DNA from 3 places in the Microbacterium sp. PF5 genome. Region 1 is predicted to be linked to each of the others. Evidence: predicted binding sites of a transcription regulator. Region 1 holds the regulator's gene; each other region holds the start of a gene.
The links. The regulator LexA, encoded in region 1, represses DNA repair genes until DNA is damaged. The targets are predictions, from matches to a motif close to TCGAACANNTGTTCGA.

Region 1 (7,980 bases):
GCACGGCCTGGAACGCCCCGACCCCCGGCACGACGAAGCCGTCGGCCTCGAGCGCCTCACTGCGGTCGCGCGTGAGCACCGCGTCGGCACCCGCGGCCACGAGCGCCTTGACCGCGGAGTGCACGTTGCCGGACTCGTAGTCGAAGACCGCGACGCGGGGTGCCGCGCTCACAGGGCCCCCTTGGTGGACGGGATGCCGTCGACGAGCGGGTCGAGCGCCTTCGCCTGACGGAACGCGCGCGCGAAGGCCTTGTACTCCGCCTCGGCGATGTGGTGCGGGTCACGGCCGCCGAGCACGCGCACGTGCACCGTCAGCGCCGCGTTGAACGCGATGGCCTCGAAGGAGTGGCGCACGAGCGAGCCCGTGAAGTGCCCGCCGATGAGGTGCTGCTCGAAACCGACGGGCTCGCCCTCGTGCACGAGGTACGGACGACCGGAGATGTCGACGACGGCCTGCGCCAGCGCCTCGTCGAGCGGCACGAGCGCATCGCCGTAGCGGGAGATGCCCGCCTTGTCACCCAGCGCCTCCAGGATGGCCTGACCCAGCACGATCGAGACGTCTTCCACCGTGTGGTGCGCGTCGATGTGCGTGTCACCGGAGGCGCGGACGGTGAGATCGGTCAGCGAGTGCTTCGCGAACGCCGTCAGCATGTGGTCGAAGAACGGCACGGAGGTGTCGATGCGGCTCACCCCGGTGCCGTCGAGGTTCAGCTCCAGCTCGACGGTCGACTCCGACGTGCTGCGCACGCGACGCGCGGTGCGGGCGGGGTTCGCGGGGGTGGTCATGATGCCGATCCTATCGAGGCCAGGGCGTCCAGGAACGCGGTCGTCTCGGCCTCGGTGCCCGCGCTGACGCGGAGGTGGCCGGGGATGCCGACGTCGCGCACGAGCACACCGCGGTCGTACAACTGCCGCCACGTGGCCTGCGGGTCGGCCACGCCACCGAACAGCACGAAGTTCGACCAGGTCTCGTGGGGCGTGTACCCCAGTGCCTCCAGCGTCGCTGTGATGCGGTCGCGCTGCTCGACGATCTCCTCGACCATGCCGAGCATCACGTCGGCGTTACGCAGCGCCGCCACCGCCGCGGCCTGCGTGAGCGCGCTCAGGTGATACGGCAGCCGCACGAGGCGGAGCGCGTCGATGAACGCGGGGTCTGCGGCCAGGTAGCCGACGCGCGCTCCGGCGAACGCGAAGGCCTTGCTCATGGTGCGCGACACAGCGAGCCGCGGACGGCCATCGAGGAGCGTGAGCGCGGACGGCGCGTCATGCGGTGCGAACTCCTGATACGCCTCGTCGACGATCACCACGCCGCGCGCGGCCTCGTAGACCGCCGCGACGACGTCGAGCCCGAGCGGCGTACCGGTGGGGTTGTTGGGCGAGCACAGGATCACCACGTCGGGGTCGGCGGCGCGCACCTGTTCCGCGGCTTCCTCCGGGGTGATCGAGTAGTCGGGGTGCCGGGTGCCGGCGACCCATGACGCACCCGTGCCCTGCGCGATCAGCGGATACATCGAGTAGGTCGGAGCGAAGCCGAACGCCGTCCGCCCCGGTCCGCCGAACGCCTGCAGGATGTGCTGCAGCACCTCGTTCGAGCCGTTGCCCGCCCAGATCTGCTCGGCCGTGAGCCCGTGACCGAGGTAGCCCGCGAACGCCTCCCGCAGCGTGGTGAACTCCCGGTCGGGATAGCGGTTGACGTCGCGGATCGCCACGGCGATGTCGTCGAGGATGTCGCTGGCGACCTCGTCAGGAACGGGATGCGTGTTCTCGTTGACGTTGAGGGCGATCGGGAGCGGTGCCTGCGGTGCGCCGTACGGAGTGAGTCCGCGCAGATCGTCGCGCAGCGGGAGATCGTTGAGGGAGAGGGTCACCCTATCCATGTTAAGAGGACGAGGCGGCACCGACGGCCATGCGTCACTCCGCGTACTGCGCCGGGATCGCGAGCTCCTGACCGATCTGGATCTCTCCGCCGCGGAGCAGGTTCATGCGGCTGATGTCGCCGATCACGTCGCGCGGGTCGGCCTCGGGAGCGATCGAGCCGGCGATCGACCAGAGGGTGTCACCGGGCATGACCGTGATGGTCTCGACGGCGGCCACGGGCTTGTCGGCACCGGAGGCGATGGCGCTGCCACCGCTGATCGCCGCGAAGGCGATGCCGACGGCGAGCGGGACGGACGCGACCGCGAGCAGCACACCGCGACCGCGAGCCGTGAGCCGGAGCCGCGTGGCCGGACGGGCCGTGGCGGAGATCGCGGTCGCGGTGCTGAGGCTGATGGTGCTCATGTCTGCTCCTTCACTGTCCCGGCGCCGCGAGGGCCCGGGGAGGTTGGCGTAGCGTTCGCATCCGCGACTCGGCCGGGAGCCGTGAATGCGAAGCTACGTTCCGAAGATATCTTCGAGTTCGAACATCTGTCAAGCTGTCTTCGAAACCCTGTCCACGAATCGTCCGACACGCTCGAACAGATCTTCCAGATCGGCGCGATTCTCGGATACGGTTTCGACAAGGACACCCCACCACGGGCCACCGACATTCGAAGAGCGACGTCGGATCTCACGCACTGAAGGAGCATCATGAGCGAGACCACAGCCCCGGAGTCGGAGGCGCCGCGGACCCGCCGTCGCAAGAGCCTCAGCCCCAAGCAGATGGCGATCCTGGAGGTCATCCAGGCCGCCATCGCCCAGAACGGCTACCCGCCGAGCATGCGCGAGATCGGCGACGCCGTGGGGCTCAAGTCGCTCTCCAGCGTCACGCACCAGCTCGGCCAGCTGGAGCTGAGCGGCTACCTGCGTCGAGACCCGGGCAAGACGCGGGCCATGGAGGTGCTGATCGACCTGCCCGGCACCGGCTCCGGCGCCGAGAACCCGGCCGATGTCACGACTCCCGTCGGCGACGCCGCGCTCGTGCCCCTCGTCGGCCGCATCGCCGCCGGCGTGCCCATCACCGCGGACCAGCAGGTCGAGGAGATCTTCCCGCTCCCCCGGCAGCTCGTCGGCAAGGGCGACCTGTTCATGCTCAAGGTCTCCGGCGAGTCGATGATCGACGCCGCCATCTGCGACGGCGACTGGGTCGTCGTCCGCTCGCAGCACGACGCCGAGAACGGCGAGATCGTCGCGGCGATGCTCGATGGCGAGGCCACCGTCAAGGTGCTCCGTCGCCGCGATGGACACACGTGGCTGCTGCCGCGGAACACCGCCTTCGAGCCCATCCTCGGCGACGAGGCCGTGGTGCTCGGCAAGGTCGTCGCGGTGCTGCGAGCCGTCTGACCCGGACACGACGAAGGCCCTCCCCGATCGCTCGGAGAGGGCCTTCGTCACATGATCAGACCGAGGCGCCCACCTCGGCGCGCACGCGGCGCGTGGCCTCGACGATGTTCCGCAGCGACGCGGTGGTCTCCTCGTAGCCGCGGGTCTTGAGGCCGCAGTCCGGGTTGACCCAGAGCTGCCGCGTGGGGATCTCCTCCACGGCGCGACGCAGCAGGGACTCCACCTCCTCCACCGCGGGAACCCGCGGGGAGTGGATGTCGTAGACGCCGGGGCCGATGCCGTGGTCGAACCCGGCTTCGGCGATGTCCGCGACGACCTCCATCCGGCTGCGGGCGGCCTCGATGGACGTGACGTCGGCGTCCAGCGCGCGGATCGCGTCGATCACGACACCGAACTCCGAGTAGCAGAGGTGCGTGTGCACCTGCGTGCCCGGTGCTGCCCCACCGGTCGCCAGACGGAACGACGCCACCGACCAGTCCAGGTAGGACGGCTGATCGGCCTTCTTCAGCGGCAGCAGCTCGCGCAGGGCCGGCTCGTCGACCTGGATCACGGCGATGCCCGCAGCCTCGAGGTCGGCGATCTCCTCGCGCAGCGCCAGCGCGACCTGGTTCGCGGTCTCCCCCAGCGGCTGGTCGTCGCGCACGAACGACCACGCGAGGATCGTCACCGGCCCCGTGAGCATGCCCTTGAGGTGCTTCGCGGTGAGCGACTGCGCGTATCCGGACCAGTCGACCGTGATCGGTGCCGGCCGGGAGACGTCGCCCCACAGGATCGACGGGCGTGTGGCGCGGGAGCCGTACGACTGCACCCACCCGTGCTCCGTGACCGCGAAGCCGTCGAGGTTCTCGGCGAAGTACTGCACCATGTCGTTGCGCTCCGGCTCCCCGTGCACCAGCACGTCGAGTCCGAGATCCTCCTGCAGCGACACGACCGCGGCGATCTCCCGGCGCAGGAAGTCGTCGTAGTCGTCGCGGGGGATCTCACCGCGCGTGAACCGCGCCCGTGCGCGACGGATGTCGGCGGTCTGCGGGAACGACCCGATCGTCGTCAGGGGCAGGACCGGGAGGCCGAGGGCCTCCTGCGCACTCTCCCGCTCCTCGTAGGACACCCGCGAGAAGTCGGCGTCGACGAGCGCCCGCTCGCGCACCGCGCCGTCGCGCACGCCCGGCGCGTCCAGCCGGTCGCGCAGGGCCGCCGAGGCCTCGTCGAGCTCGGCGGCGATCGCCTCGGGGCCCTGCGACAGCCCGCGAGCCAGCACGCCGACCTGCTGCACCTTCTGATCGGCGAACGCCAGCCACGACACCAGGCGAGGGTCGAGCGAGGTCTCGTCGGCGACGTCGTGCGGCACGTGCAGCAGCGAGGTCGAGGTGGAGGCCGACACGGCCGCGGCCCCCAGGTCGCGCAGACGCTCGAGCGTGGCGAACGCCGCGGCCAGGTCGCCCCGCCAGATGTTGTGCCCGTCGATCACGCCGCCGACGAGCGTCTTGTCCGCGAGACCCTCCGCCGCGGACGGCACAGCGCCACGGACCAGGTCGACCGCGATCGCCTCGACGGGCGCGGCCGCGAGGACCGGGAACACGGCGTCGAGCGCCGCGTACGGGGCGGCGACGAGGATCGACGGACGGTCCTCCGCTCCCCCGAGCACGGCGAGTGCACGTTCGGCCGCGGTCGCCAGGGCGGCGGTGTCGGCGGGGAGCGACTCGCTCACGAGCGCCGGCTCGTCGAGCTGCACCCAGGTCGCTCCCGCGGCCCGGAGGCGGGCGAGCAGCTCCCGGTACGCGGGGAGCACGTCGTCCAGCCGCGACAGCGGATCGAAGCCCTCGGGGGCGTCGTCCGAGGCCTTCGCGAGCGCCAGCAGGGTGACCGGGCCGACCACGACCGGGCGGGTCGTGAAGCCTGCGGCAGCGGCCTCTGCGACCTCGCGCACGAGCCGGTCGCTGGACAGCGAGAACACCGTCTCCGGACCGATCTCCGGCACGAGGTAGTGGTAGTTCGAGTCGAACCACTTCGTCATCTCCAGCGGCGCGCGCTCCCCCTCGCCCCGCGCGATCGTGAAGTACGCCGGGAGGCCGACCGTGCCGTCGGCGGCGCGCAGGTGCTCGAAGCGCGAGGGGATCGCGCCCACGGTCACCGCGGCGTCGAGCACCTGGTCGTAGAACGAGAAGGACTCCGGGATCGCGGAGTCGTCCCGGCCGAGGCCGAGCGCGGCGAGCCGCTCTCGGGTGGCGGCGCGCAGCTCGGCGGCCGTGCGCTCCAGCTCCTGCTCGTCGATGCGGCCCGCCCAGAACGCCTCGACGGCCTTCTTGAGCTCGCGGCGACGGCCGATGCGGGGGTAGCCGAGGATGGTTCCCTCGGGGAATGCGGTCATGGTGTTTCCTTTCGGCGGGGGTCTAACGGCGCAGAGCCGGGAGGATGCCGGCTTCGGCGAGGACGGTGAGGACGGTCTCGTGCTGGTTGAAAGCGTAGAGGTGCACGCCGGGGGCGCCGCCGGCCACGACCTGCGCGGCCAGGCGCGCGGCCCAGGCGATGCCGATCTCGCGGCGGCCCTCGGCGGTCGGCTCCACGTCGAGGGCGATGGAGAGCTCTCCGGGCAGCTCCTCTCCCGTGAGCTCCAGCACGCGGGAGAGCCGAGCGGGCGAGGTGATGGGCATGATGCCGGGCAGGATCGGGATGGTCACCCCGGACGCGCGGGCACGCTCCACGAAGGCCAGGTAGTCGTCGGCGTGGAAGAACAGCTGTGTGATCGCGAACGTCGCACCGGCGGCCTGCTTCGCGAGCAGGGCCTCCACGTCCTGCGTGCGGTGGGTCGCCCGCGGGTGGCCCTTCGGGAACGCGGCCACCGCGATGTTCACCCTCCGCCGCGGCGCGACCCGGGCGGCACCGGGGATCCCGGGAACAGGCGACTCCTCGTACGGCGCACGCTCGGCCTGCACGCGGTCGATCAGCTGGACGAGCTGGGCCGCGCTCTCCAGGTCGCCGAGGAAGTCCTCGGTCTGCCCGGCGGGCGGGTCGCCCCGCAGGGCGAGGAAGCTGAGGATCCCCGCGTCGAGGAACTCGCGGATGAGCGCGGTCGCCCCGGCGTAGGTGTTGCCGACGCACGTGAGATGAGCGAGGGGCTCGACGTCGGTGTGGGTGCGGATGAAGCGCAGCACGTCGAGCGAGCGCCCCCCGGTGGAGCCGCCGGCACCGTAGGTCACCGACAGGAACTCCGGACCGGCTGCGGCCAGGCGCAGGACGGTCTCGTGCAGCGCCTCCTCGCTCGACGCGTTGCGCGGAGGGTAGAGCTCGAAGGAGAACGGCACGCGGGCGGTGCCGGTGGTGTCGATCTCGGTGGACATCTTCACTCCTGGGGACAGGGGGCCGGGGCGCGCGGACGGCACGGGAGGCGTGTCGTTCGCGGGCGGGTGCCGGGCTCGGCTGTCGCTCCACGCCCTGGACGAACCGGGCGTTTCCAGCAACCTAGAACAGCCCCGCGCGGGGCCGCACGTGTGTGACGCCGTGTGTCGGTCCGCCTAGGCTCGAGGCATGTCGTCGCTGCCCTTCGGTTCCTGGCCCTCCCCCTTCACCGCCGCGTCTGTCGCGACCTCCGCACCGCGCATCGACGGCGCCCGGTTCGCCGGGTCGGAGATCTGGTGGGGCGAGTCCGTGCCGGCCGAAGCCGGACGCGTGACCGTACGCAGCTCCTCCGGCGCCGAGATCCTGCCGGCTCCGTGGAGCGCGCGGTCGCGCGTGCACGAGTACGGCGGCGGGGCGTGGACGGCCGGCGACGACGCGCTGTTCTTCGTCTCGGGCGCGGATCAGCGCGTGCATCGCCTCGTCCCCGGGGGCGAGCCCGAGCCGCTCACGCCCGCCGGTGCGTCGTACGGCGGACTCCGACTGCAGAGCGGACGACTGCTGGCCGTGCGCGAAGACCTCCGTCCGGACCCGCACCGGCGCGGCATCGTCGAGATCCCGGTGGACGGATCCGCGGCCGAGGACGACGGCGCGCTCCGGGTGATCGCGGAGGGCACGGGCTTCTTCGCGCACCCGGCGCTGTCGCCCGACGGCACGCGGGTGGCCTGGGTCGAGTGGCACGAGCGGACGATGCCGTGGGACGAGGCGCAGCTCGCGATCGCGTCGCTCGCCGACGGCGAGATCGTGCGCATCGCGTCGTCCGCCGCCCTGCAGCCGGAGTGGCTCGACGACACCGCGCTCGTGTACGCCGACGACGCGTCCGGGCGCTGGCAGGTGCAGCGCCTTCACGTCGACGGCGTGACACCCGCAGCCGCACCGATCGCCCTGACCGGGACCGACGCCGACACCGGCTACGGCCTGTGGGTGCTGGGCAACCGGTGGTTCCAGCCGCTGGCGGACGGACGCGTGGTCGCCGCGCGCACGAACGGCCGCGACGAGGTGCACGTGCTCCCGGCGGACGGCACGACGAGCACCGCGCTGGATCTCCCCGCCGACGGGCACGTGAGCGTGGACGACGTGTCCGGCTCCCGCGTGCTGCTCAGCGGCAACAGCTCGGGCACCACGCCCGGGGTGTGGTGCGTTGACCTCGACTCGGGCCGCGTGGAGGCCGTGGCGGGCGGGGTCCCGTCCGATCCGGAGTGGATGCCCGGCGCGCAGCCGATCGTGGTGGACGGCGCGCACGGCTCGGTGCACGCGTTCGCCTACCCGCCCGCGAACCCCGCGCACACCGCGGCTCCCGGCGAGCTTCCGCCGTACGTCGTGTTC
Region 2 (7,980 bases), on a different contig from region 1:
ACGTCCTCCCGGTGCACGGGGAGTACCGCCACCTGATCGCCAACGCCAAGCTCGCCCAGGACACGGGGATCCCGGAGGAGAACACGATCATCGCCTCCAACGGCACCGTGATCGACCTCAAGGACGGCGTGGCCCGCGTGAGCGGACAGCTCGATCTCGGGTTCGTGTATGTGGACGGCTCCACGGTGGGCGAGATCACCGACGCCGATCTGAAGGACCGGCGGATCCTGGGCGAGGAGGGGTTCATCTCGGTCATCGTCGTGGTGGACGCGGCGACCGGTCGCATCATCTCCGGCCCCGAGATCCACGCCCGCGGCGTGGCGGAGGACGACTCGGTCTTCGACGACGTCGCGCCGAAGATCGTCGCCGCGCTCAAGGAGGCTTCGGGCAACGGCGTGCGCGACACGCACGCCCTCTCCCAGGTCGTGCGCCGTACGATCGGCCGCTGGGTTAACCAGAAGCTCCGTCGCCGTCCGATGATCGTGCCCCTCGTCATCGAGGCCTGACCCCGGATAGCCGCGGAAAGCCGCGTCATTGCGCGGAGATGTCGGCTGTTGGACGTAGCGTGGGAGCATGGCCAGGAGCACCACGAAGACCGAGCGCGCGTCGACGACCGCGTCGTCGCGCCCCAAGCGGCAGTCGGCTTCCAAGGCGGCGCCGGCACCCAAGAAGTACGTCGACGAAGCGGACAAGCCTCCGGTCGCCGTCCGCGCCTGGAACGGCCTGGCGCACGCGGTCGGCGGGCTCTTCCGTGCGTTCGGGCCGGAGACGCTCGAGAAGGACGACCGTCGCGACGGCTTCCCGTTCTTCCTGGTGATCCTGGCGGTGCTGGGCGCCGTCAACGAGTGGTTCTTCATCGGCAACGAGATCGCGGCGAACATCAGCGCCTATTCGGTCGGTCTGTTCGTCGGCCGGGTCGCGTTCATCATGCCGGTGCTGTTGCTCCTCCTGGCCGGCTGGCTCTTCCGGCACCCCTCCTCCGTTCACGACAACGGGCGCATCGGGATCGGCTTCGGCCTGTTCGTGCTGGCGCTGTCGGCGATCTTCCATGTGGCCGGACCGCGGCCCCATCCGAACCAGGGGATGCCGGCTCTGAGCGAATCGGGCGGTCTCCTCGGCTGGCTCCTCGGACAGCCGGTCTCCTACCTCACCGACATCCCCGCCTACGTGCTGCTGTCGCTGCTGGTCGTCCTCAGCATCCTGATCCTGACCAAGACTCCGCCGAACCGCATCGGTTCGCGTCTCGGCGACCTCTACGCGTGGATGTTCGACGCGGAGCGCCCGGAGAAGCCGACGAAGGACGCGGCGGCGATCGACGAGGCCGACAAGGTCGACGATCCCGACGTGCTGCCCTGGTGGCGCCGGAACAAGACGGGCCGCGAGGAGGATCCGGACGAGGGAACGCTCGGTTCCGACGACATCACGGCACTGCTCACCACGAACGAGCCGACGCCCGCGTACGACCAGGCGGTCACGGTCGCCAATCCGTCCGAGGCAGCCACCGAGGTGCTCTCCGATGTGCGGTCCATCGCCGACTCCCTCGCTGAGCAGCAGACCACGGCCCTCCTCGACGACGAGTCCGACACGGGCGAGATGCCCGAGCTCCCGGGGCTCGACGGCTTCGGCACCGAAGGGCCGGGGGAGCGGGGGCCACAGGCTCCGGTCGCTCCGTACATCCTTCCGTCGCCCGGCGTGCTCTCCGAGGGGCCGCCCTCGGTCGCGCGTTCCGACGCGAACGACCGCATCGTCGAGCAGATCACCAGCGTCCTCGACCAGTTCAAGGTCGACGCGAAGGTCACCGGCTTCTCGCGCGGCCCGACGGTCACGCAGTACGAGGTCGAGGTCGGTCACGGCGTCAAGGTCGAGAAGATCCTGCAGCTCAGCAACAACTTCGCCTACGCCGTCGCCTCGAACGACGTCCGCATCCTCTCTCCGATCCCTGGCAAGAGCGCGATCGGCATCGAGATCCCGAACACCGACCGGGAGACGGTGGCCCTCGGCGACGTGCTGCGTTCCGCCGCAGCGCAGAAGAGCACTCACCCGCTCACGATCGGCGTCGGCAAGGACGTCGGTGGCAACTTCGTCGTCGCGAACCTCGCCAAGATGCCGCACCTCCTCGTCGCCGGCTCCACCGGCTCGGGTAAATCGAGCTTCGTGAACTCGATGATCACGAGTCTGCTGATGCGCGCTCGCCCGGCGGATGTGCGCATGGTGCTGATCGACCCGAAGCGCGTGGAGCTCACGAGCTATGCCGGGGTGCCGCACCTCATCACCCCCATCATCACGAACCCCAAGAAGGCGGCTGAGGCGCTGCAGTGGGTCGTGAAGGAGATGGACATGCGCTACGACGACCTCGCGTCGTTCGGCTTCCGTCACATCGACGACTTCAACCGGGCGGTCCGCGCCGGTGAGGTCGAGGTGCCGGTGGGCAGCGAGCGGGTGCTCAAGCCCTATCCATATCTCCTCGTCGTGGTGGATGAGCTCGCCGACCTCATGATGGTCGCGCCGCGTGACGTCGAGGATTCGATCGTCCGCATCACCCAGCTGGCCCGTGCCTCCGGGATCCACCTCGTCCTCGCCACGCAGCGTCCGAGCGTCGACGTCGTCACCGGTCTCATCAAGGCCAACGTGCCGTCCCGGCTCGCGTTCGCGGTCACGAGCGTCACCGACAGCCGCGTGATCCTCGACAGCCCCGGCGCCGACAAGCTGATCGGTCAGGGAGACGCGCTCTTCTCGCCGATGGGCTCGTCGAAGCCCTTCCGCCTGCAGGGTGCGTGGGTGGACGAGAAGGAGATCGACGCCGTCGTCAAGCACGTCACGCGTCAGGCTCGACCGGAGTACCGCGCCGATGTGCAGGAGGCGATGGAGCCGAGCAAGAAGAAAGAGGTCGACGAGGACATCGGCGACGACCTCGAGCTCCTCCTCGCCGCGGCCGAGCTCATCATCTCGTCGCAGTTCGGATCGACGTCGATGCTGCAGCGCAAGCTCCGTGTCGGGTTCGCGAAGGCCGGCCGGCTCATGGATCTGCTCGAGTCGCGTGAGGTCGTCGGCCCGTCGGAGGGGTCGAAGGCCCGCGACGTGCTGGCCACCCCGGAGCAGCTGCCGCAGGTCATGGCTCGCCTTCGCGGCGAGGACGTGCCCGCGTCCGCTCCGAGCGCCGGCGCACCGGCCGCCGCACCTCCGTCGCCCGAGCGCGACCCGATCGCGGGGCAGTACGACGGGCTTCCGGTCGTGGAGGCGGAAGGCGATGAAGACGCCTGGGGCCTGACGGGACGCGACTGATGGCCATTCCCCGGCAGCTCCCCAACGCGATCACGGTGACGCGGATCCCGCTCGCGGTGGTCTTCTTCGTTCTCCTGCTCCTCGGGGGCACCTATGGAATCTCGGATCCGGTGGTGCGCTGGATCGCCGGCATCCTCTTCATCGTGGCCATCTCGACCGACTGGGTCGACGGGTATCTCGCGCGTCGCTACGACATTGTGAGCGACTTCGGGAAGCTGTGGGATCCGATCGCCGACAAGCTCCTCACGGGGGCCGGTTTCATCGGGCTGGCCATTCTGGGCGAGGTCAACTGGTGGATCGTGATCGTGATCCTCGTCCGCGAGTGGGGTATCACGATCCATCGTCTGGTGGTCGCGAGCGAGCATGTCGTCGCTGCCGCCTGGATGGGCAAGATCAAGACCGCGTTCCAGGGCGTGGCCCTCGGCTGGGCGTTGTTGCCGCTTCACGTGTGGATCGGTCTCGGTCCGTGGACGACCATCACCTTCGTGCTCATGCTGATCGTGCTCGTCCTCACGGTGGTCAGCGGAATCGACTACATCGTGGCGCAGGTACGCGGTTCGCGACAGCGGTCATGACGTCGTTCACCCCTGAGATGGTCGTGGGCGCCCTGCGCGCGCGCGGCTGGACGCTCGGGGTCGCCGAGTCGCTGACCGGCGGCGCGGTCTGCGCGGCGCTGGTCGCCGTTCCCGGAGCCTCCGCCGTTCTCCTCGGCGGCGTGGTCGCGTATGCGACGCCGGTCAAGCATTCGCTGCTCGGGGTAGACGCCGAGCTGCTCGCGACACAGGGACCCGTCCATCCCGAGGTGGCGCGGCAGATGGCCGAGGGGGTTCGCCACGCCGTCGCCGTCGACGGACGGTCGGCGGACGTCGGTATCTCCACCACCGGGATCGCCGGGCCGCAGTCGCCGGACGGTCAGCCGGTCGGGACCGTCCATCTGGGCGTCGTCACTCCGGAGGGCACTCGCACGGAGGCGTTCGTCTTCGACGGCGACCGAGCGGCGGTGCGCGCGCAGTCGGTGGCGATGCTGGTGCGAATGCTGGCTGAGGCGGTCGGGGAATACGAGCCGACAGCCGAAGGTTGATACCGATGTGCTCACATTCAAACCACAGAGTGCAAGGGTAGATTCTGTGCAGGCCAGGAGGGCTAGACTGGCTGTCTCTTCGAGGGGAACCTCGATCGAACACATGGGGAGGAGGTTCCGATGATTCTTGTACGACAGGAAATCGGCGATGTGCTGAGGGACTTCCGCCTGCAGAAGGGGCGCACCCTCCGGCAGGTCGCAAGCAAGGCGTCCGTCGCGCTCGGCTACCTCAGCGAGGTCGAACGCGGACAGAAGGAGGCGTCGAGCGAGATCCTCGCCTCGGTCGCGGAGGCCCTCGACGTTCCCATCTCCACCATCATGCGCGAGGTCGGGGATCGCATCTCCGTCCTCGAAGGCATCCAGGTCTTCCCCGACGTCGTTCCCGACGAGCTGGTCGCCTCGGTCGAGCCCGAGCTCTCGCTGCACTGACCACTCGGCCGGGTGACGATGCGACGTAGCGAATTCCTTCGCGCCGTCGACGCGGAGTTCCAGGCGCGAGGGCCGTCACTGGTGAACGACCTCAGTCTGACGGCGGTCAACGGCCGTACCGCGAGTGAAGCGCTGGCGGACGGCGTGCCGCCCCGGGAGATCTGGCTCGCCCTGTGCGAGGAGATGGATGTTCCGCTGTCTCGGCGGCACGGCGTCGGACGGCTGGAGCCGCGGAGCCGCTGAGTTGCTGCTCTCGTTCTCCGGGCTGTGCGGAACTCCGACACGCCGCGTTGCGCTGTTGTCGAAAATCTGTTCGAACCGGGCGTAGTCTTCTGCACAAGTGGTTTCGATGCCTGGATCATCACAGACCTCGGGTGGGCCGATGCAATGTCGGTGGCTCGTCCTAGCGTGAGGACCAGGCTGAAGAAGCCACACGCCTTGTCGGAGAGTTCCTTCCAGCCGGAAGAGCCGCGACAGCCTACAGGCGGCATCACACGCGCAGAAGGAGCACACCATGCCATCACCCGCCGACCGCGAGAAGTCCCTCGAGACCGCCCTCGCGCAGATCGACCGTCAGTTCGGAAAGGGCTCGGTCATGCGGCTGGGCAGCGATGAGCGCGCCCCCGTGGCAGTCATCCCCACCGGCTCCATCGCCCTCGACGTCGCCCTCGGGGTCGGAGGCCTGCCGCGTGGCCGCATCGTGGAGATCTACGGCCCGGAGTCCTCGGGTAAGACCACACTCACCCTGCACGCCATCGCCAATGCGCAGCGCGCGGGCGGTATCGCGGCGTTCATCGACGCGGAGCACGCGCTCGACCCCGACTACGCCGCGAAGCTGGGCGTCGACATCGATTCCCTGCTGGTGTCGCAGCCGGACACCGGTGAGCAGGCGCTGGAGATCGCCGACATGCTCGTGCGGTCCGGTGCCATCGATCTCATCGTCGTCGACTCGGTCGCGGCCCTCGTGCCGCGAGCCGAGATCGAGGGTGAGATGGGCGACTCCCACGTGGGTCTGCAGGCCCGGCTCATGTCGCAGGCGCTGCGCAAGCTGACGGGTGGGCTCAACCAGACCAACACCACGATGATCTTCATCAACCAGCTGCGCGAGAAGATCGGCGTCTTCTTCGGATCGCCCGAGACCACCGCCGGTGGAAAGGCGCTCAAGTTCTACGCCTCCGTGCGCATGGACATCCGACGGATCGAGACCCTCAAAGACGGAACCGACGCCGTCGGCAACCGTACGCGGGTCAAGATCGTCAAGAACAAGATGGCCCCGCCGTTCAAGCAGGCGGAGTTTGACATCCTCTACGGCGTGGGGATCTCTCGCGAGGGCAGCCTGATCGATTTCGGCGTGGAGCACGGGATCGTCAAGAAGTCTGGCTCGTGGTACACCTACGACGGCGACCAGCTGGGGCAGGGCAAGGAGAACGCGCGCACGTTCCTTCTCAACAACCCCGACATCGCCCTCGCCATCGAGACGCAGATCAAGCAGAAGCTCGGCATCGGTGCGCAGCCCGCGCCCGCGTCTGCGGACGAGCTCGCTGAGCGTCGCCCGGCCTGATGAACGAGCAGCGTGGGGGCGATCCGGAACGGATCGCCCCCATCATCCCGCTCTTCGGAGGGGCGCCGTCTCGGCAGCCCTCACGACGGCCTACCCCGCCCGATCATTCGGGGGTGGACGCGCCGGCATCGACTGACGGCGCCGCGTCGTGGCGCTCGACCTGGCATCAGGCGCCGTCCGACTTCCCGCAAGAACCCGACGCGGGCACGCCGAGCGAACGGCATCCCGCACGCGGTCGACGCGGGCGATCGACAGCGGGCACCCCGGTCCCTCGGCTGCGCGCGATCGACGAGGGGACGCTCGGCAGGGCGGATGCCGAGCGGGGAGACGAGGACGGTCCCACCACGGAGGAGGTCCGTGTCGCGGCCGAAGAATCTCTGCTCCGCAAGCTTCGCACCCGCTCGTTGTCCGTCTCCGAAGCGCGTCTGGTCTTGAGAGGCCACGGGGTGGAGGCGAACGACGTCGACGACCTGATCGAGGATTTCTGCCGTCGCGGTTACCTCGACGACGCGGTGCTCGCCGAGATGCTCGTGACCTCGGGCGCCGAACGCAAGGGGCAGGGGCGTGTCGCGCTGTCCCGAGCGCTCGCCCAGCGCGGCATACCGCGAGAGGTGATCCATGCGGCGCTGGAGGAACTCCCTGACGACGATGCGGAGCGGGCGCTGGAGTTCGCTCGCACCAAGGCGCGGTCTCTCAGCCGGCTCGACGCCGATACGGCGCTTCGTCGCCTCACGGGTCAGCTGGCGCGGCGCGGTTATGCCGGATCGGTCGCGATGACCGCCGCCAAGACGGCGCTGCGCGAGGCGTCGTCCGGTGGTTCCGGGTCCGGCGTGCGCTTCGTGGATTCCGACTGAGGGCGCCGCCCTGAGCGCGGTGACGGGGCTCGTACAATGGACAGATCATGACTATCCCCCGCAGTGAACCGACGATCATCAGCGCCTCATCGGCGGCCGTCGACGACGACGGGCGACAGCGATCGTATGAGGTGCGTACCTTCGGGTGCCAGATGAACGTGCACGACTCCGAGCGGCTGTCCGGTTCGCTCGAGAGCGCGGGCTACGTCCCTGCGCCCGCGGGCAGTGAAGCCGACGTCGTCATCATCAACACCTGCGCCGTGCGCGACAATGCGGCGGGCAAGTTGTACGGCACTCTCGGACACCTCGCCGCGGTGAAGCGTCGGAAGGCGGGCATGCAGATCGCCGTCGGTGGCTGTCTCGCACAGATGGACAAGCAGGCGGTGCTCGACAAGGCGCCGTGGGTCGATGTCGTCTTCGGAACGCACAACATGGGCTCCCTGCCCGGCCTCCTCGAGCGCGCCCGCCACAACGGAGACGCGGAGCTGGAGATCCTCGAGTCGCTCGAGGTGTTCCCGTCCACGCTTCCCACCAAGCGCGACTCCGCCCACAGCGGTTGGGTGTCGATCTCGGTCGGCTGCAACAACACCTGCACGTTCTGCATCGTTCCGAGCCTTCGTGGCAAGGAGAAGGACCGCCGCCCGGGCGACATCCTCAACGAGATCCGGCTGCTGGTCGAGGACGGCGCGATCGAGGTCACCCTGCTCGGCCAGAACGTCAACTCGTATGGTGTGGAGTTCGGAGACCGCCAGGCCTTCGGCAAGCTGCTGCGC
Region 3 (7,980 bases), on a different contig from region 1:
CGCGGGGTTCGCTCCCGCGATGGTGCTGCTCGTGTTCGTGCGCGATCTCGCGACGCCCGCCGCGTTCCTCGCGCTCGCGTACGTGCTGATCCTGTCCGGAGCCAGGGTCACCGGGCGGCTGCTCGCGCTGCTGCTGCTCGGCCTGCCGTTGGGGATGCTCGCGGTCACCGTCGGGTTCTCGCTGTGGGTCGATGCCGCACGGGTCGACGGCACCCCGGCGCTGCTCTCGGTGGGCGACTGGACGCTGTACAGCGGCGCGCTCACGATCGGTGCGGCCACGGCCCTGCGGTTGGGGGCGATCGTCGCGCTGGCGCTGGTGGGCGGCCTCACCACCAGCGGCTCCGACCTGGTGCGGGCGAGCGTGCAGCAGCTGCGGGTGCCGTACCGCATCGGGTACACGGCTCTGGCGGCGTTCCGCTTCGTGCCGCGGTTCGGGCACGAGCTGGCGGTGATCCGCGCGGCGCACCGGGTGCGCGGCTATCACGGCGGGCGCGGTCCCCTCTCCCGCATCGCCCGAGGCTGGGGGTACATCGTGCCGCTGCTCGCCGGGGCCATCCGGCATGCCGAGCGCGTGGCCCTGGCCATGGATTCCCGGGCGTTCGGCGCGCATCCGACGCGGACCGAGCGGCACCTGGTGCCGTTCCGCGTGCGCGACACCGTGTTCACCGTGGCGATGCTCCTCACCTCGGCGGCGATCTTCCTCGTCTTCTTCCCCTGGCAGCTCCCCCTCTCCTGAAAGGCACTCCATGGCATTCAGCAAGATGGTCAAGCCCGAGACGACTGAACTCCTGCACCTCACCGTGCTGCGCTCTGAACGGCTCTCGTCGCACTGGATCCGCGTGACGCTCGGCGGCGGTGAGATCGACCGGTTCCGCCCGATGGGGTACGACCAGTGGTTCCGGCTGTTCCTGCCCATCGGCGGCGAGGCCGGTCTCGACCGGGTGCCGGCGAAGGCGAATAAGATGTTCGGCTATCTCAAGTTCCTGCGCATCCCCGACGGCGAGCGGCCCGTGATGCGCAACTACACGGTGCGCGCCTTCCGGACGGCGACCTCCGAGGCGGGGGCGGAGATCGACGTGGACTTCGTGTTGCACGGTTCTGCGGCCGACGGCACGGCGGGCCCGGCGTCGCGGTGGGCGGAGACCTGCGAGCCCGGCGAGCACGTGCTCATCATCGACGAGGGCCTCACGTTCAACCCGCAGCGGGGGACCGATCGCGTGGTGCTCGTCGGCGATGAGACCGCGCTGCCCGCAATCGCCGGGATCGCCGCCTCGCTCCCGGCGCACGCCACCGGCACCGCGATCGTCGAGGTGCCGGCCGAGGACGACGCCCTGGACTTCCCGCACCCTCCGGGGCTCGACGTGGTCTGGATCGTGCGCCCCCACGACGCGGCGCCCGGTGCTCTCGCCCTGGAGGCGCTGGGCCGGAGCGAGCTTCCGGGCGCGCCCTTCCACGCCTATGCGGCCGGGGAGCAGTCGCTGGCTTCCGGTGCCCGCAGGCTCCTCGTCGGCGAGCGCGGCGTGGACAAGAACGCCGTGAGCTTCTGCGGGTATTGGAAGGTCGGCGCGGCGTCGCCCGCGTCGAAGGCCGCCCGCGAGGCCGCGTCGGAACCCCTCGCATGAGCGCTCAGGATACGGCCGACGGCGCACCCGATCACGCGAAAGCGCCGGAAACTACGGACGGCGCACCCGATCACACGAGCGCGCCGGAAGCTACGGATGGCGGACCCGATCACACGAACGCGCCGGAACCCGCGGACCTCGGTACCCCTCGCATGAGCGCGCCGCACGGCGGGGTCTCCGGCAGACGACGGCGCTTCCGGTTCCCGACGGCGCTGCTGCTGACGTGCGCCGCGCTGGGCGTGGCCGGCGGGCTGCTGCTCGCTCCCGCGAACTGGGTGTCGACGATCCTGTTCCCGGGGCTGCCGTTCGTGAGCGTCGCTCTCGCCGGCCTGTGGCTGCTGCCGTCGGTGATCGCCCTGCGCCTGCTGCGCGCGCCGCTCGTGGGTCTGCTGGTCGGGTTGCTGGCCGGGCTCGTGATCGTGCCGTTCTCCGGGTACGGCTTCGGCAGCGTGGCGACGAACCTGTGGTGGGCGGCCTTCACCGAGCTGCCGTTCCTGTTCGTGATGTGGCGCTACTGGGGCACGTGGCTGCACTACGTCGGGGCCGTGGTGGTGGGGGTCGTGTATCCCCTGCTCGCGTGGGCGTCGTTCGACCTGGGCGGTTTCACCCTTCCGGTGCAGCTGCTCTTCTTCGCGATCACACTCGCGAGCTGTGTCGCCGCCACCGCCCTCGGCATCCTGATCGCTGATCGCCTGCGCGCCGCCGGAGTCGGCCGCAGCCGCTGACCCCGGCTCGACGCGACTCGAGCCCACCCCCACCACCCGTCCACCCGTCAGGCGGCGATGTCGAAGCGGGCCCGCCCACCGAGCCGAGGTGCGCGTGCGGGGTCGATGTACCGCGGAGGCACGAACCACACCCTCGCCATCCCGCCGCCGCTACCACCGCCATCACTGCCGCGTTCTCCGCTGTCGATGTGGATGTCCCACCCGTTGTCGTGGATGCGATGGTGACACGTCTCGCACAGCAGCACCCCGTTGGACAGATCCGTCGGCCCGCGGTCGCGCGACCACCACCGGATGTGATGCGCCTTCGTCATCTCCGGCGGCAACCCGCACATCGCACACCCCCCGTCCCGCTCCACCAACGCCAGCCGCTGCGCCCGGGTGAACAACCGCTTCTCCCGCCCCCAGTCCAACACCTCACTGCCCCCGCCGAGCACACACGGGATCACCCCGCCGCCCGCCGCCATCCGCCGCACCGCCCCGACGCTCACCGGCTGATCGATCCCGTCCACCTGCGCCGACCCCGACCCGGCCTCCAGATCCCCCAGGCCCACCCGCACCACCACCGTCGCCCCGGCCAGCGGCAACCGCGCCGCACACCCGAGCACGTGCCCCGCGAACGCCGCCAACGCATCCGCCTGGATCATCGGCACCGTACGACGGTCCGCATCCGGCGCACCCGCGTCCGGCGCCTCCTGACGCGCCGCGAACGCTGCCGACACGAACCCCCGGATCGCCGCCACCACCGGCGCCGCCGTCTCCGCATCCAGCACCGCGTTCAGATGCACCATCCCGTCACGCTCGAACAGCGTCAACGACCGACGCGACCGCTGCTCCTCCGCCCGCGGCTCCACCCCATCCGGATCGACCCACGCCTCCGCCCGCACCACCAACCGCCGCACCTCATCCACCGACAACCCCGCCGCCTGCTCCACCAGCACCCGCTCGGCCTCCGCCACCCGAGCAGCACCCACGGCCACGCGGCACCGGTCGAGCATCGCGACGATCAGCGCGGCCGCCGGCGCACCGAGCGCACCCGCAGCCAACGCCTCCCGCACGGACGGGTACTTCGCCGGCAGTCGCTGCCCCAGGAGGTCGGCGCGCGGGGCCGTGGCCTCGCCCACCGCCACCAGTCGCGCCGCCTCTCCCGTCGAGACTCCGGTCGTCGCGGCGATCAGCCTCGCCGGGTTCCGATAGCCCTGCTGCTTCGCCAGGCTGCCGGCACCGAGCTCAGGCCGCGACTCCCGCGCGATGCCCGCTCCCACCGACACGTGCACCGCGTCGAGGCGTCTCCGCAGCACGCCGATCGCGTCGTTCACCGCGATCAGCTGCTCGCGGCTCAAGTCCGTCGGATCGCCCGCGCCACCCCACGCGGCGTCGAGGCGGGACATCGCCTCGTGCAAACCGGAGAGTGTGGACATGCCCCGATTCTACCGTCGACGGGTGCGAGTTTCGTATCTTTGTTCGAATCGAGAACCGGGATTTCGGGCTGTCGAGAGGGCCACCGACGCCCTCCACGAACCGCACGGTGGCGCCCGACGGAACGGGCTCGCAGACCACGCCCTCGCGACCCGATCGTCCCCGCCGGAGCACCCATCGATAGCATCGGCGGCATGGACTGGCGTGACGACCGCATCCGCTCCGCCGCGCGGGGAGAGAACCCGACGCTGCTCGCCGAACTGCCCGGCGGCTACGCGGTGATCGGCGATGTGCAGTTCCTCCCCGGCTACTGCGTGCTGCTCGGCACGGATCCGGAGGCCACCGCGCTGGCGGACCTGCCGCGGGAGGAACGGGTACGGTTCCTCGCCGCCGTCGACCTCCTCGCCACGGCCGTGGAGCACGCCTGCAGAGAGGTCGATCCGGCGTTCCGTCGCATCAACATCGACATCCTCGGCAACACCGACGCCTTCGTCCATGCCCACGTCTGGCCCCGCTACGAGTGGGAAGCGCCCGACCTGAGGTCCTGGCCCGTCTGGCGCTACGACCCCTCGAACTGGCACGACGCCGCCACCCGCCTCGGCCCGCAGCACGACGATCTCCGGGCCCGCATCACGGCCCACCTCCGACGCCTCGCCGCCGCCGACTCGATCTCGATCGCGCGCCGCCCCGCCCCCTGACGCGATCCATCCCCCGCTCCGCCCCTGTCGCGGCCTCACAGACGCACCCCGGACCACCCCGCCCGGCACGTCTCCGACCCCGCACTCGACCCGCACACGGGCCGCAGCGAACCACTCGGGCTACTTCACACTCCCCTGCGTCAGCCCGCCGACGAGCCACTTCTGCAGGAACAGCGCGAGCAGGTAGATCGGGATGAGGCCGGCGAGGCTGGCGGCGGCCATCTGCCCGAACATCACCTCGCGGCCGCCCTGCATGAGCGCGATGCCGACCGGGAGGGTCTGCGAGTCGATGCTCTGCGTGAGCAGCAGCGGGATGAGGAAGTCGTTGTACGCGAGGATGAACACGATGATCGACACGGCCACGATGCCGGGCGCGGTGAGCGGGAGGATGACCGCCCACAGGGTGCGCAGCGGTCCGCAGCCGTCGATCTGCGCGGCCTCGTCGACCTCGAACGGGATCGCGCGGAAGAACCCGTCGAGCAGCCACACGGCGACCGGGGTGAGCAGCAGGCCCTCCACGATGGCGAGCCCGATCACGGAGTCCATCAGCCCGGCAGTGCGCACCAGCACGAACAGCGGGATGATCGCGACGATCGGCGGGGCGACGTAGGCGGAGACGATCAGCCCGAGGGTCTGCTTCCCGCCCGCGCGGAGCCGCGCCATGGCGTAGTTGGCGGGGATCGAGACGACGAGCGACACCAGCACCGCCACGAGCGCGGCACCGAGGGAGTTGCGCAGGTAGGTGAGGATGGGCCAGTTCTCGAACGCGCCCACCCAGTTCTCGAACGCGAGCCGCGAGGGCAGGATGCGGGTGGACAGGATGTCGTCCGGGCTCTTGAACGACATGCCCACCATGTACAGCACGGGCAGGAGGGCGAGCACGATCGCGACGAGGATCACGACCCACTTCACGACGGTGACGAGCACGGACGGGCGACCGGGGCGCGAGATGCTCGAGGTGCGGCTGCGGCGACGACGGCGGCGCGCGTCCGGCACGACCAGCGTGACGGTCGCGCTGTCGGAGGCGTGGTCGGAGGTGCGGAGTGTGAGCGACATGTCAGCTCTCCCTGTGCAGGCGCTGCCGGACGGCGTTGAGCGGCAGGATGACGATGGTGACCAGCACCAGGAACGCGATGGTCTGCGCGGCGGCAGCCCCCACGTCGAAGGTCTGCAACCCGGTGCGGTAGATCTCGAAGCTGCTGACGGTGGTGTCGAAGCCGGGTCCGCCGCCGGTCATGATGAACACCAGGTCGAACACCTTGAACGACACCACGAGCTTGAGCAGCAGCACGGTGACCAGGCTCGGCAGCACGAGCGGGAACGTGATGCGCCAGAACGTCTGCCACACCCCGGCGCCGTCGACCTGCGAGGCCTCGTACACCTCGGTCGGCAGGGTCTGCAGCGCGGCGAACACGAGCAGCACGCAGAAGGGCGTCCACTGCCACGCGTCGACCACGATCAGCGAGACCATCGCCGCCGGGCTAGAGCCGAGGAACAGGAACGGCTCGGCGCCCGGGCTGAACGACTGACCGATGTTGTTGAGCAGCCCGCCGGTGGGGGCGAGCATGAGCTTCCAGATCACGCCCGCCATCACGGGCGGCGTCATCAGCGGCAGCAGGAGCAGCACCCGGATGATCCGTCCGCCCTTGACCGCCGCGTCGAGCGAGAGGGCCACCACGAGACCGGCGACGAGGGCGATCAGGGCGGACGGGATCGCGAAGAGCAGCGACCTGCCGAGGGACGGGAGGGTGACCCCGTCCCCCAGCAGTGCCGCGAAGTTGTCGAACCCGACCCAGTCCGCGAACGGACGCCCCAGCGACGAGTCGGAGAACGACGCGGCGACGATGTAGGCGAGCGGGTAGATCGCGATGATCACGATCGCGAGGATGGCGGGCGCCAGCAGGGCGCGGCCCGTCCACGACGCGCGTCGGGCGCGGCGCCGGGAGGTGACGGGTTGCGACATGAGCTGTCCTTTCGGGTTCGACGAGGCGATCAGTCGGCCAGGGACTGCCAGGTGTCCCAGGTCTGCTGCATCGCCTCTTCCGCGGTCAGGCTGCCCTGCAGCATGAGCGCGAGGTTGTCGCTGAGCGACTGGATCATCTCGGGGGCCTGCGGCGAGGTCGGCCAGGACTGCGCGTTGGGCAGCACCTGGGCGGCGACGGCCGACACCTCCGGCGCGAACTCGATGTACTCCGGGCTCTCCAGGGTGGAGGTGCGCGTGGGGTCGACACCGGAACCGGTCGTGGTGATCAGCTTCTCGTTCGTCTCCTTCGACGAGGCGAACGCGACGAACTGCTTCGCGAGGTCCTCGTCGCTGGCGTTCGGGCTGATGCCCATCGCCCAGCCGGCGTTCAGCGCTCCGGAGACCTTGCCCTCGGGTCCGACCGGCAGCGGCGCGACGCCCCAGCCGTCGACGATCTTCGACTGCTCCGGGTCCTGCGCGAACACGCCCAGGTCGGTCCAGAACTCGATCATGCCGACGGAGCCCGAGAGGAACTGCGGCAGCGCCTGCTCGAACCCGATCTCCAGCGGGCTGGGCAGCGCCGAACCGGAGGCATCGAGCATCGACTGTGCCGCGGCCACCGCGTACTCGGTGTCGAGCTGCGGCATCTGCGGGTCGATCGGGTCGGGCGACATGGTGGCGAGGCGGTTGAAGAAGGTCGAGCCGATGTTGAACGCGCTCTTCGAGCCGAGCAGCGCGTTGCCGTACACGCCGTTCGCCTTCTCGGCGTCGGTGATCTTCTGCGACACCTCGACGTACTCGTCCCACGTGGTCGGGACCTCGACGCCGTTCCGTTCGAAGATCGCCTTGTTGTAGAAGAGCACGTGCGTGTCGCCGTCGATCGGCAGCCCGTAGGTCGCGTCCTCGTACTGCGAGTAGGGGCCGAAGATCGCCTCGATGAAGTCGCCCGAGTCGATGTCCTCGTCGGACTCCACCCAGTCGGTGATGTCGGCGAGCGCCCCGGCGTCGGCGAGCGCGCCGACCGACGTGTACCAGTACTGGATGACGTCGTAGTTGTTGGTGCCGGACTGCGCGTCGAGGATCGCCTTGGTCTGGATCTGGTCGTAGGGCACGACCTCGACCTCGACCTCGACGCCGGTGGAGGCCTCGAAGTCCTCCTCGAGGATCTTGCCCGCACCCTCCTGCGGGGCGGCGATGAGGACCTTGAGGGTCTTGTCGCCGCCGTCGCCGCCGGAGCCCCCCGCGTCGCCGGAGCAGCCGGCGAGCACGAGGCCCGCGACGGACGCCAGGGCGATGACGGGCAGGGCACGGCGCGTCAGCCGCGCGGGGGATGAGGAGCGTCGTTGCACACTCATGGTGCTGTCCTTTCGATGTTCTTTCTCGGGTGAGGGGTTCGTGCTCGGGTGAGGGTGGTGCGGGTTCAGGGCGCTCAGGCGTCGGGCGTCCAGGGGCGGTCGACCTTGTCGCCGTCGACCCAGGGGGTCTTCACGAACACGGCGCGGAAGGTCTCGTCGAACGGGTTCCGCACGAAGTGCTCCTCGTGCGGTGCGGCGCGC

Region 2: a site for LexA is predicted at 5,094-5,109, ahead of recA (recombinase RecA). Genes of this name have one in related genera too.
Region 3: a site for LexA is predicted at 3,797-3,812, ahead of DW297_RS15415 (HNH endonuclease signature motif containing protein). Genes of this name have one in related genera too.

The regions. Positions count from the first base shown of each region.
Region 1 is NZ_SSDQ01000164.1:35,534-43,513, forward strand. It holds gene hisH (imidazole glycerol phosphate synthase subunit HisH) at 1-172, opposite strand, end outside; gene hisB (imidazoleglycerol-phosphate dehydratase HisB) at 169-786, opposite strand; gene DW297_RS16225 (histidinol-phosphate transaminase) at 783-1,877, opposite strand; gene DW297_RS16230 (LysM peptidoglycan-binding domain-containing protein) at 1,912-2,280, opposite strand; gene lexA (transcriptional repressor LexA) at 2,569-3,261, shown strand; gene metE (5-methyltetrahydropteroyltriglutamate--homocysteine S-methyltransferase) at 3,317-5,629, opposite strand; gene DW297_RS16245 (methylenetetrahydrofolate reductase) at 5,652-6,599, opposite strand; gene DW297_RS16250 (S9 family peptidase) at 6,787-7,980, shown strand, end outside.
Region 2 is NZ_SSDQ01000173.1:61,440-69,419, reverse strand. It holds gene DW297_RS18065 (ribonuclease J) at 1-506, shown strand, start outside; gene DW297_RS18060 (DNA translocase FtsK) at 574-3,282, shown strand; gene pgsA (CDP-diacylglycerol--glycerol-3-phosphate 3-phosphatidyltransferase) at 3,282-3,857, shown strand; gene DW297_RS18050 (CinA family protein) at 3,854-4,363, shown strand; gene DW297_RS18045 (helix-turn-helix domain-containing protein) at 4,484-4,792, shown strand; gene DW297_RS18040 (DUF3046 domain-containing protein) at 4,811-5,035, shown strand; gene recA (recombinase RecA) at 5,307-6,353, shown strand; gene DW297_RS18030 (regulatory protein RecX) at 6,467-7,207, shown strand; gene miaB (tRNA (N6-isopentenyl adenosine(37)-C2)-methylthiotransferase MiaB) at 7,255-7,980, shown strand, end outside.
Region 3 is NZ_SSDQ01000156.1:8,822-16,801, forward strand. It holds partial or broken gene DW297_RS19500 (energy-coupling factor transporter transmembrane component T) at 1-736, shown strand, start outside; gene DW297_RS15405 (siderophore-interacting protein) at 747-1,622, shown strand; gene DW297_RS15410 (ECF transporter S component) at 1,775-2,347, shown strand; gene DW297_RS15415 (HNH endonuclease signature motif containing protein) at 2,395-3,765, opposite strand; gene DW297_RS15420 (HIT family protein) at 3,958-4,461, shown strand; gene DW297_RS15425 (carbohydrate ABC transporter permease) at 4,582-5,517, opposite strand; gene DW297_RS15430 (carbohydrate ABC transporter permease) at 5,519-6,424, opposite strand; gene DW297_RS15435 (ABC transporter substrate-binding protein) at 6,454-7,779, opposite strand; gene DW297_RS15440 (cupin domain-containing protein) at 7,854-7,980, opposite strand, start outside.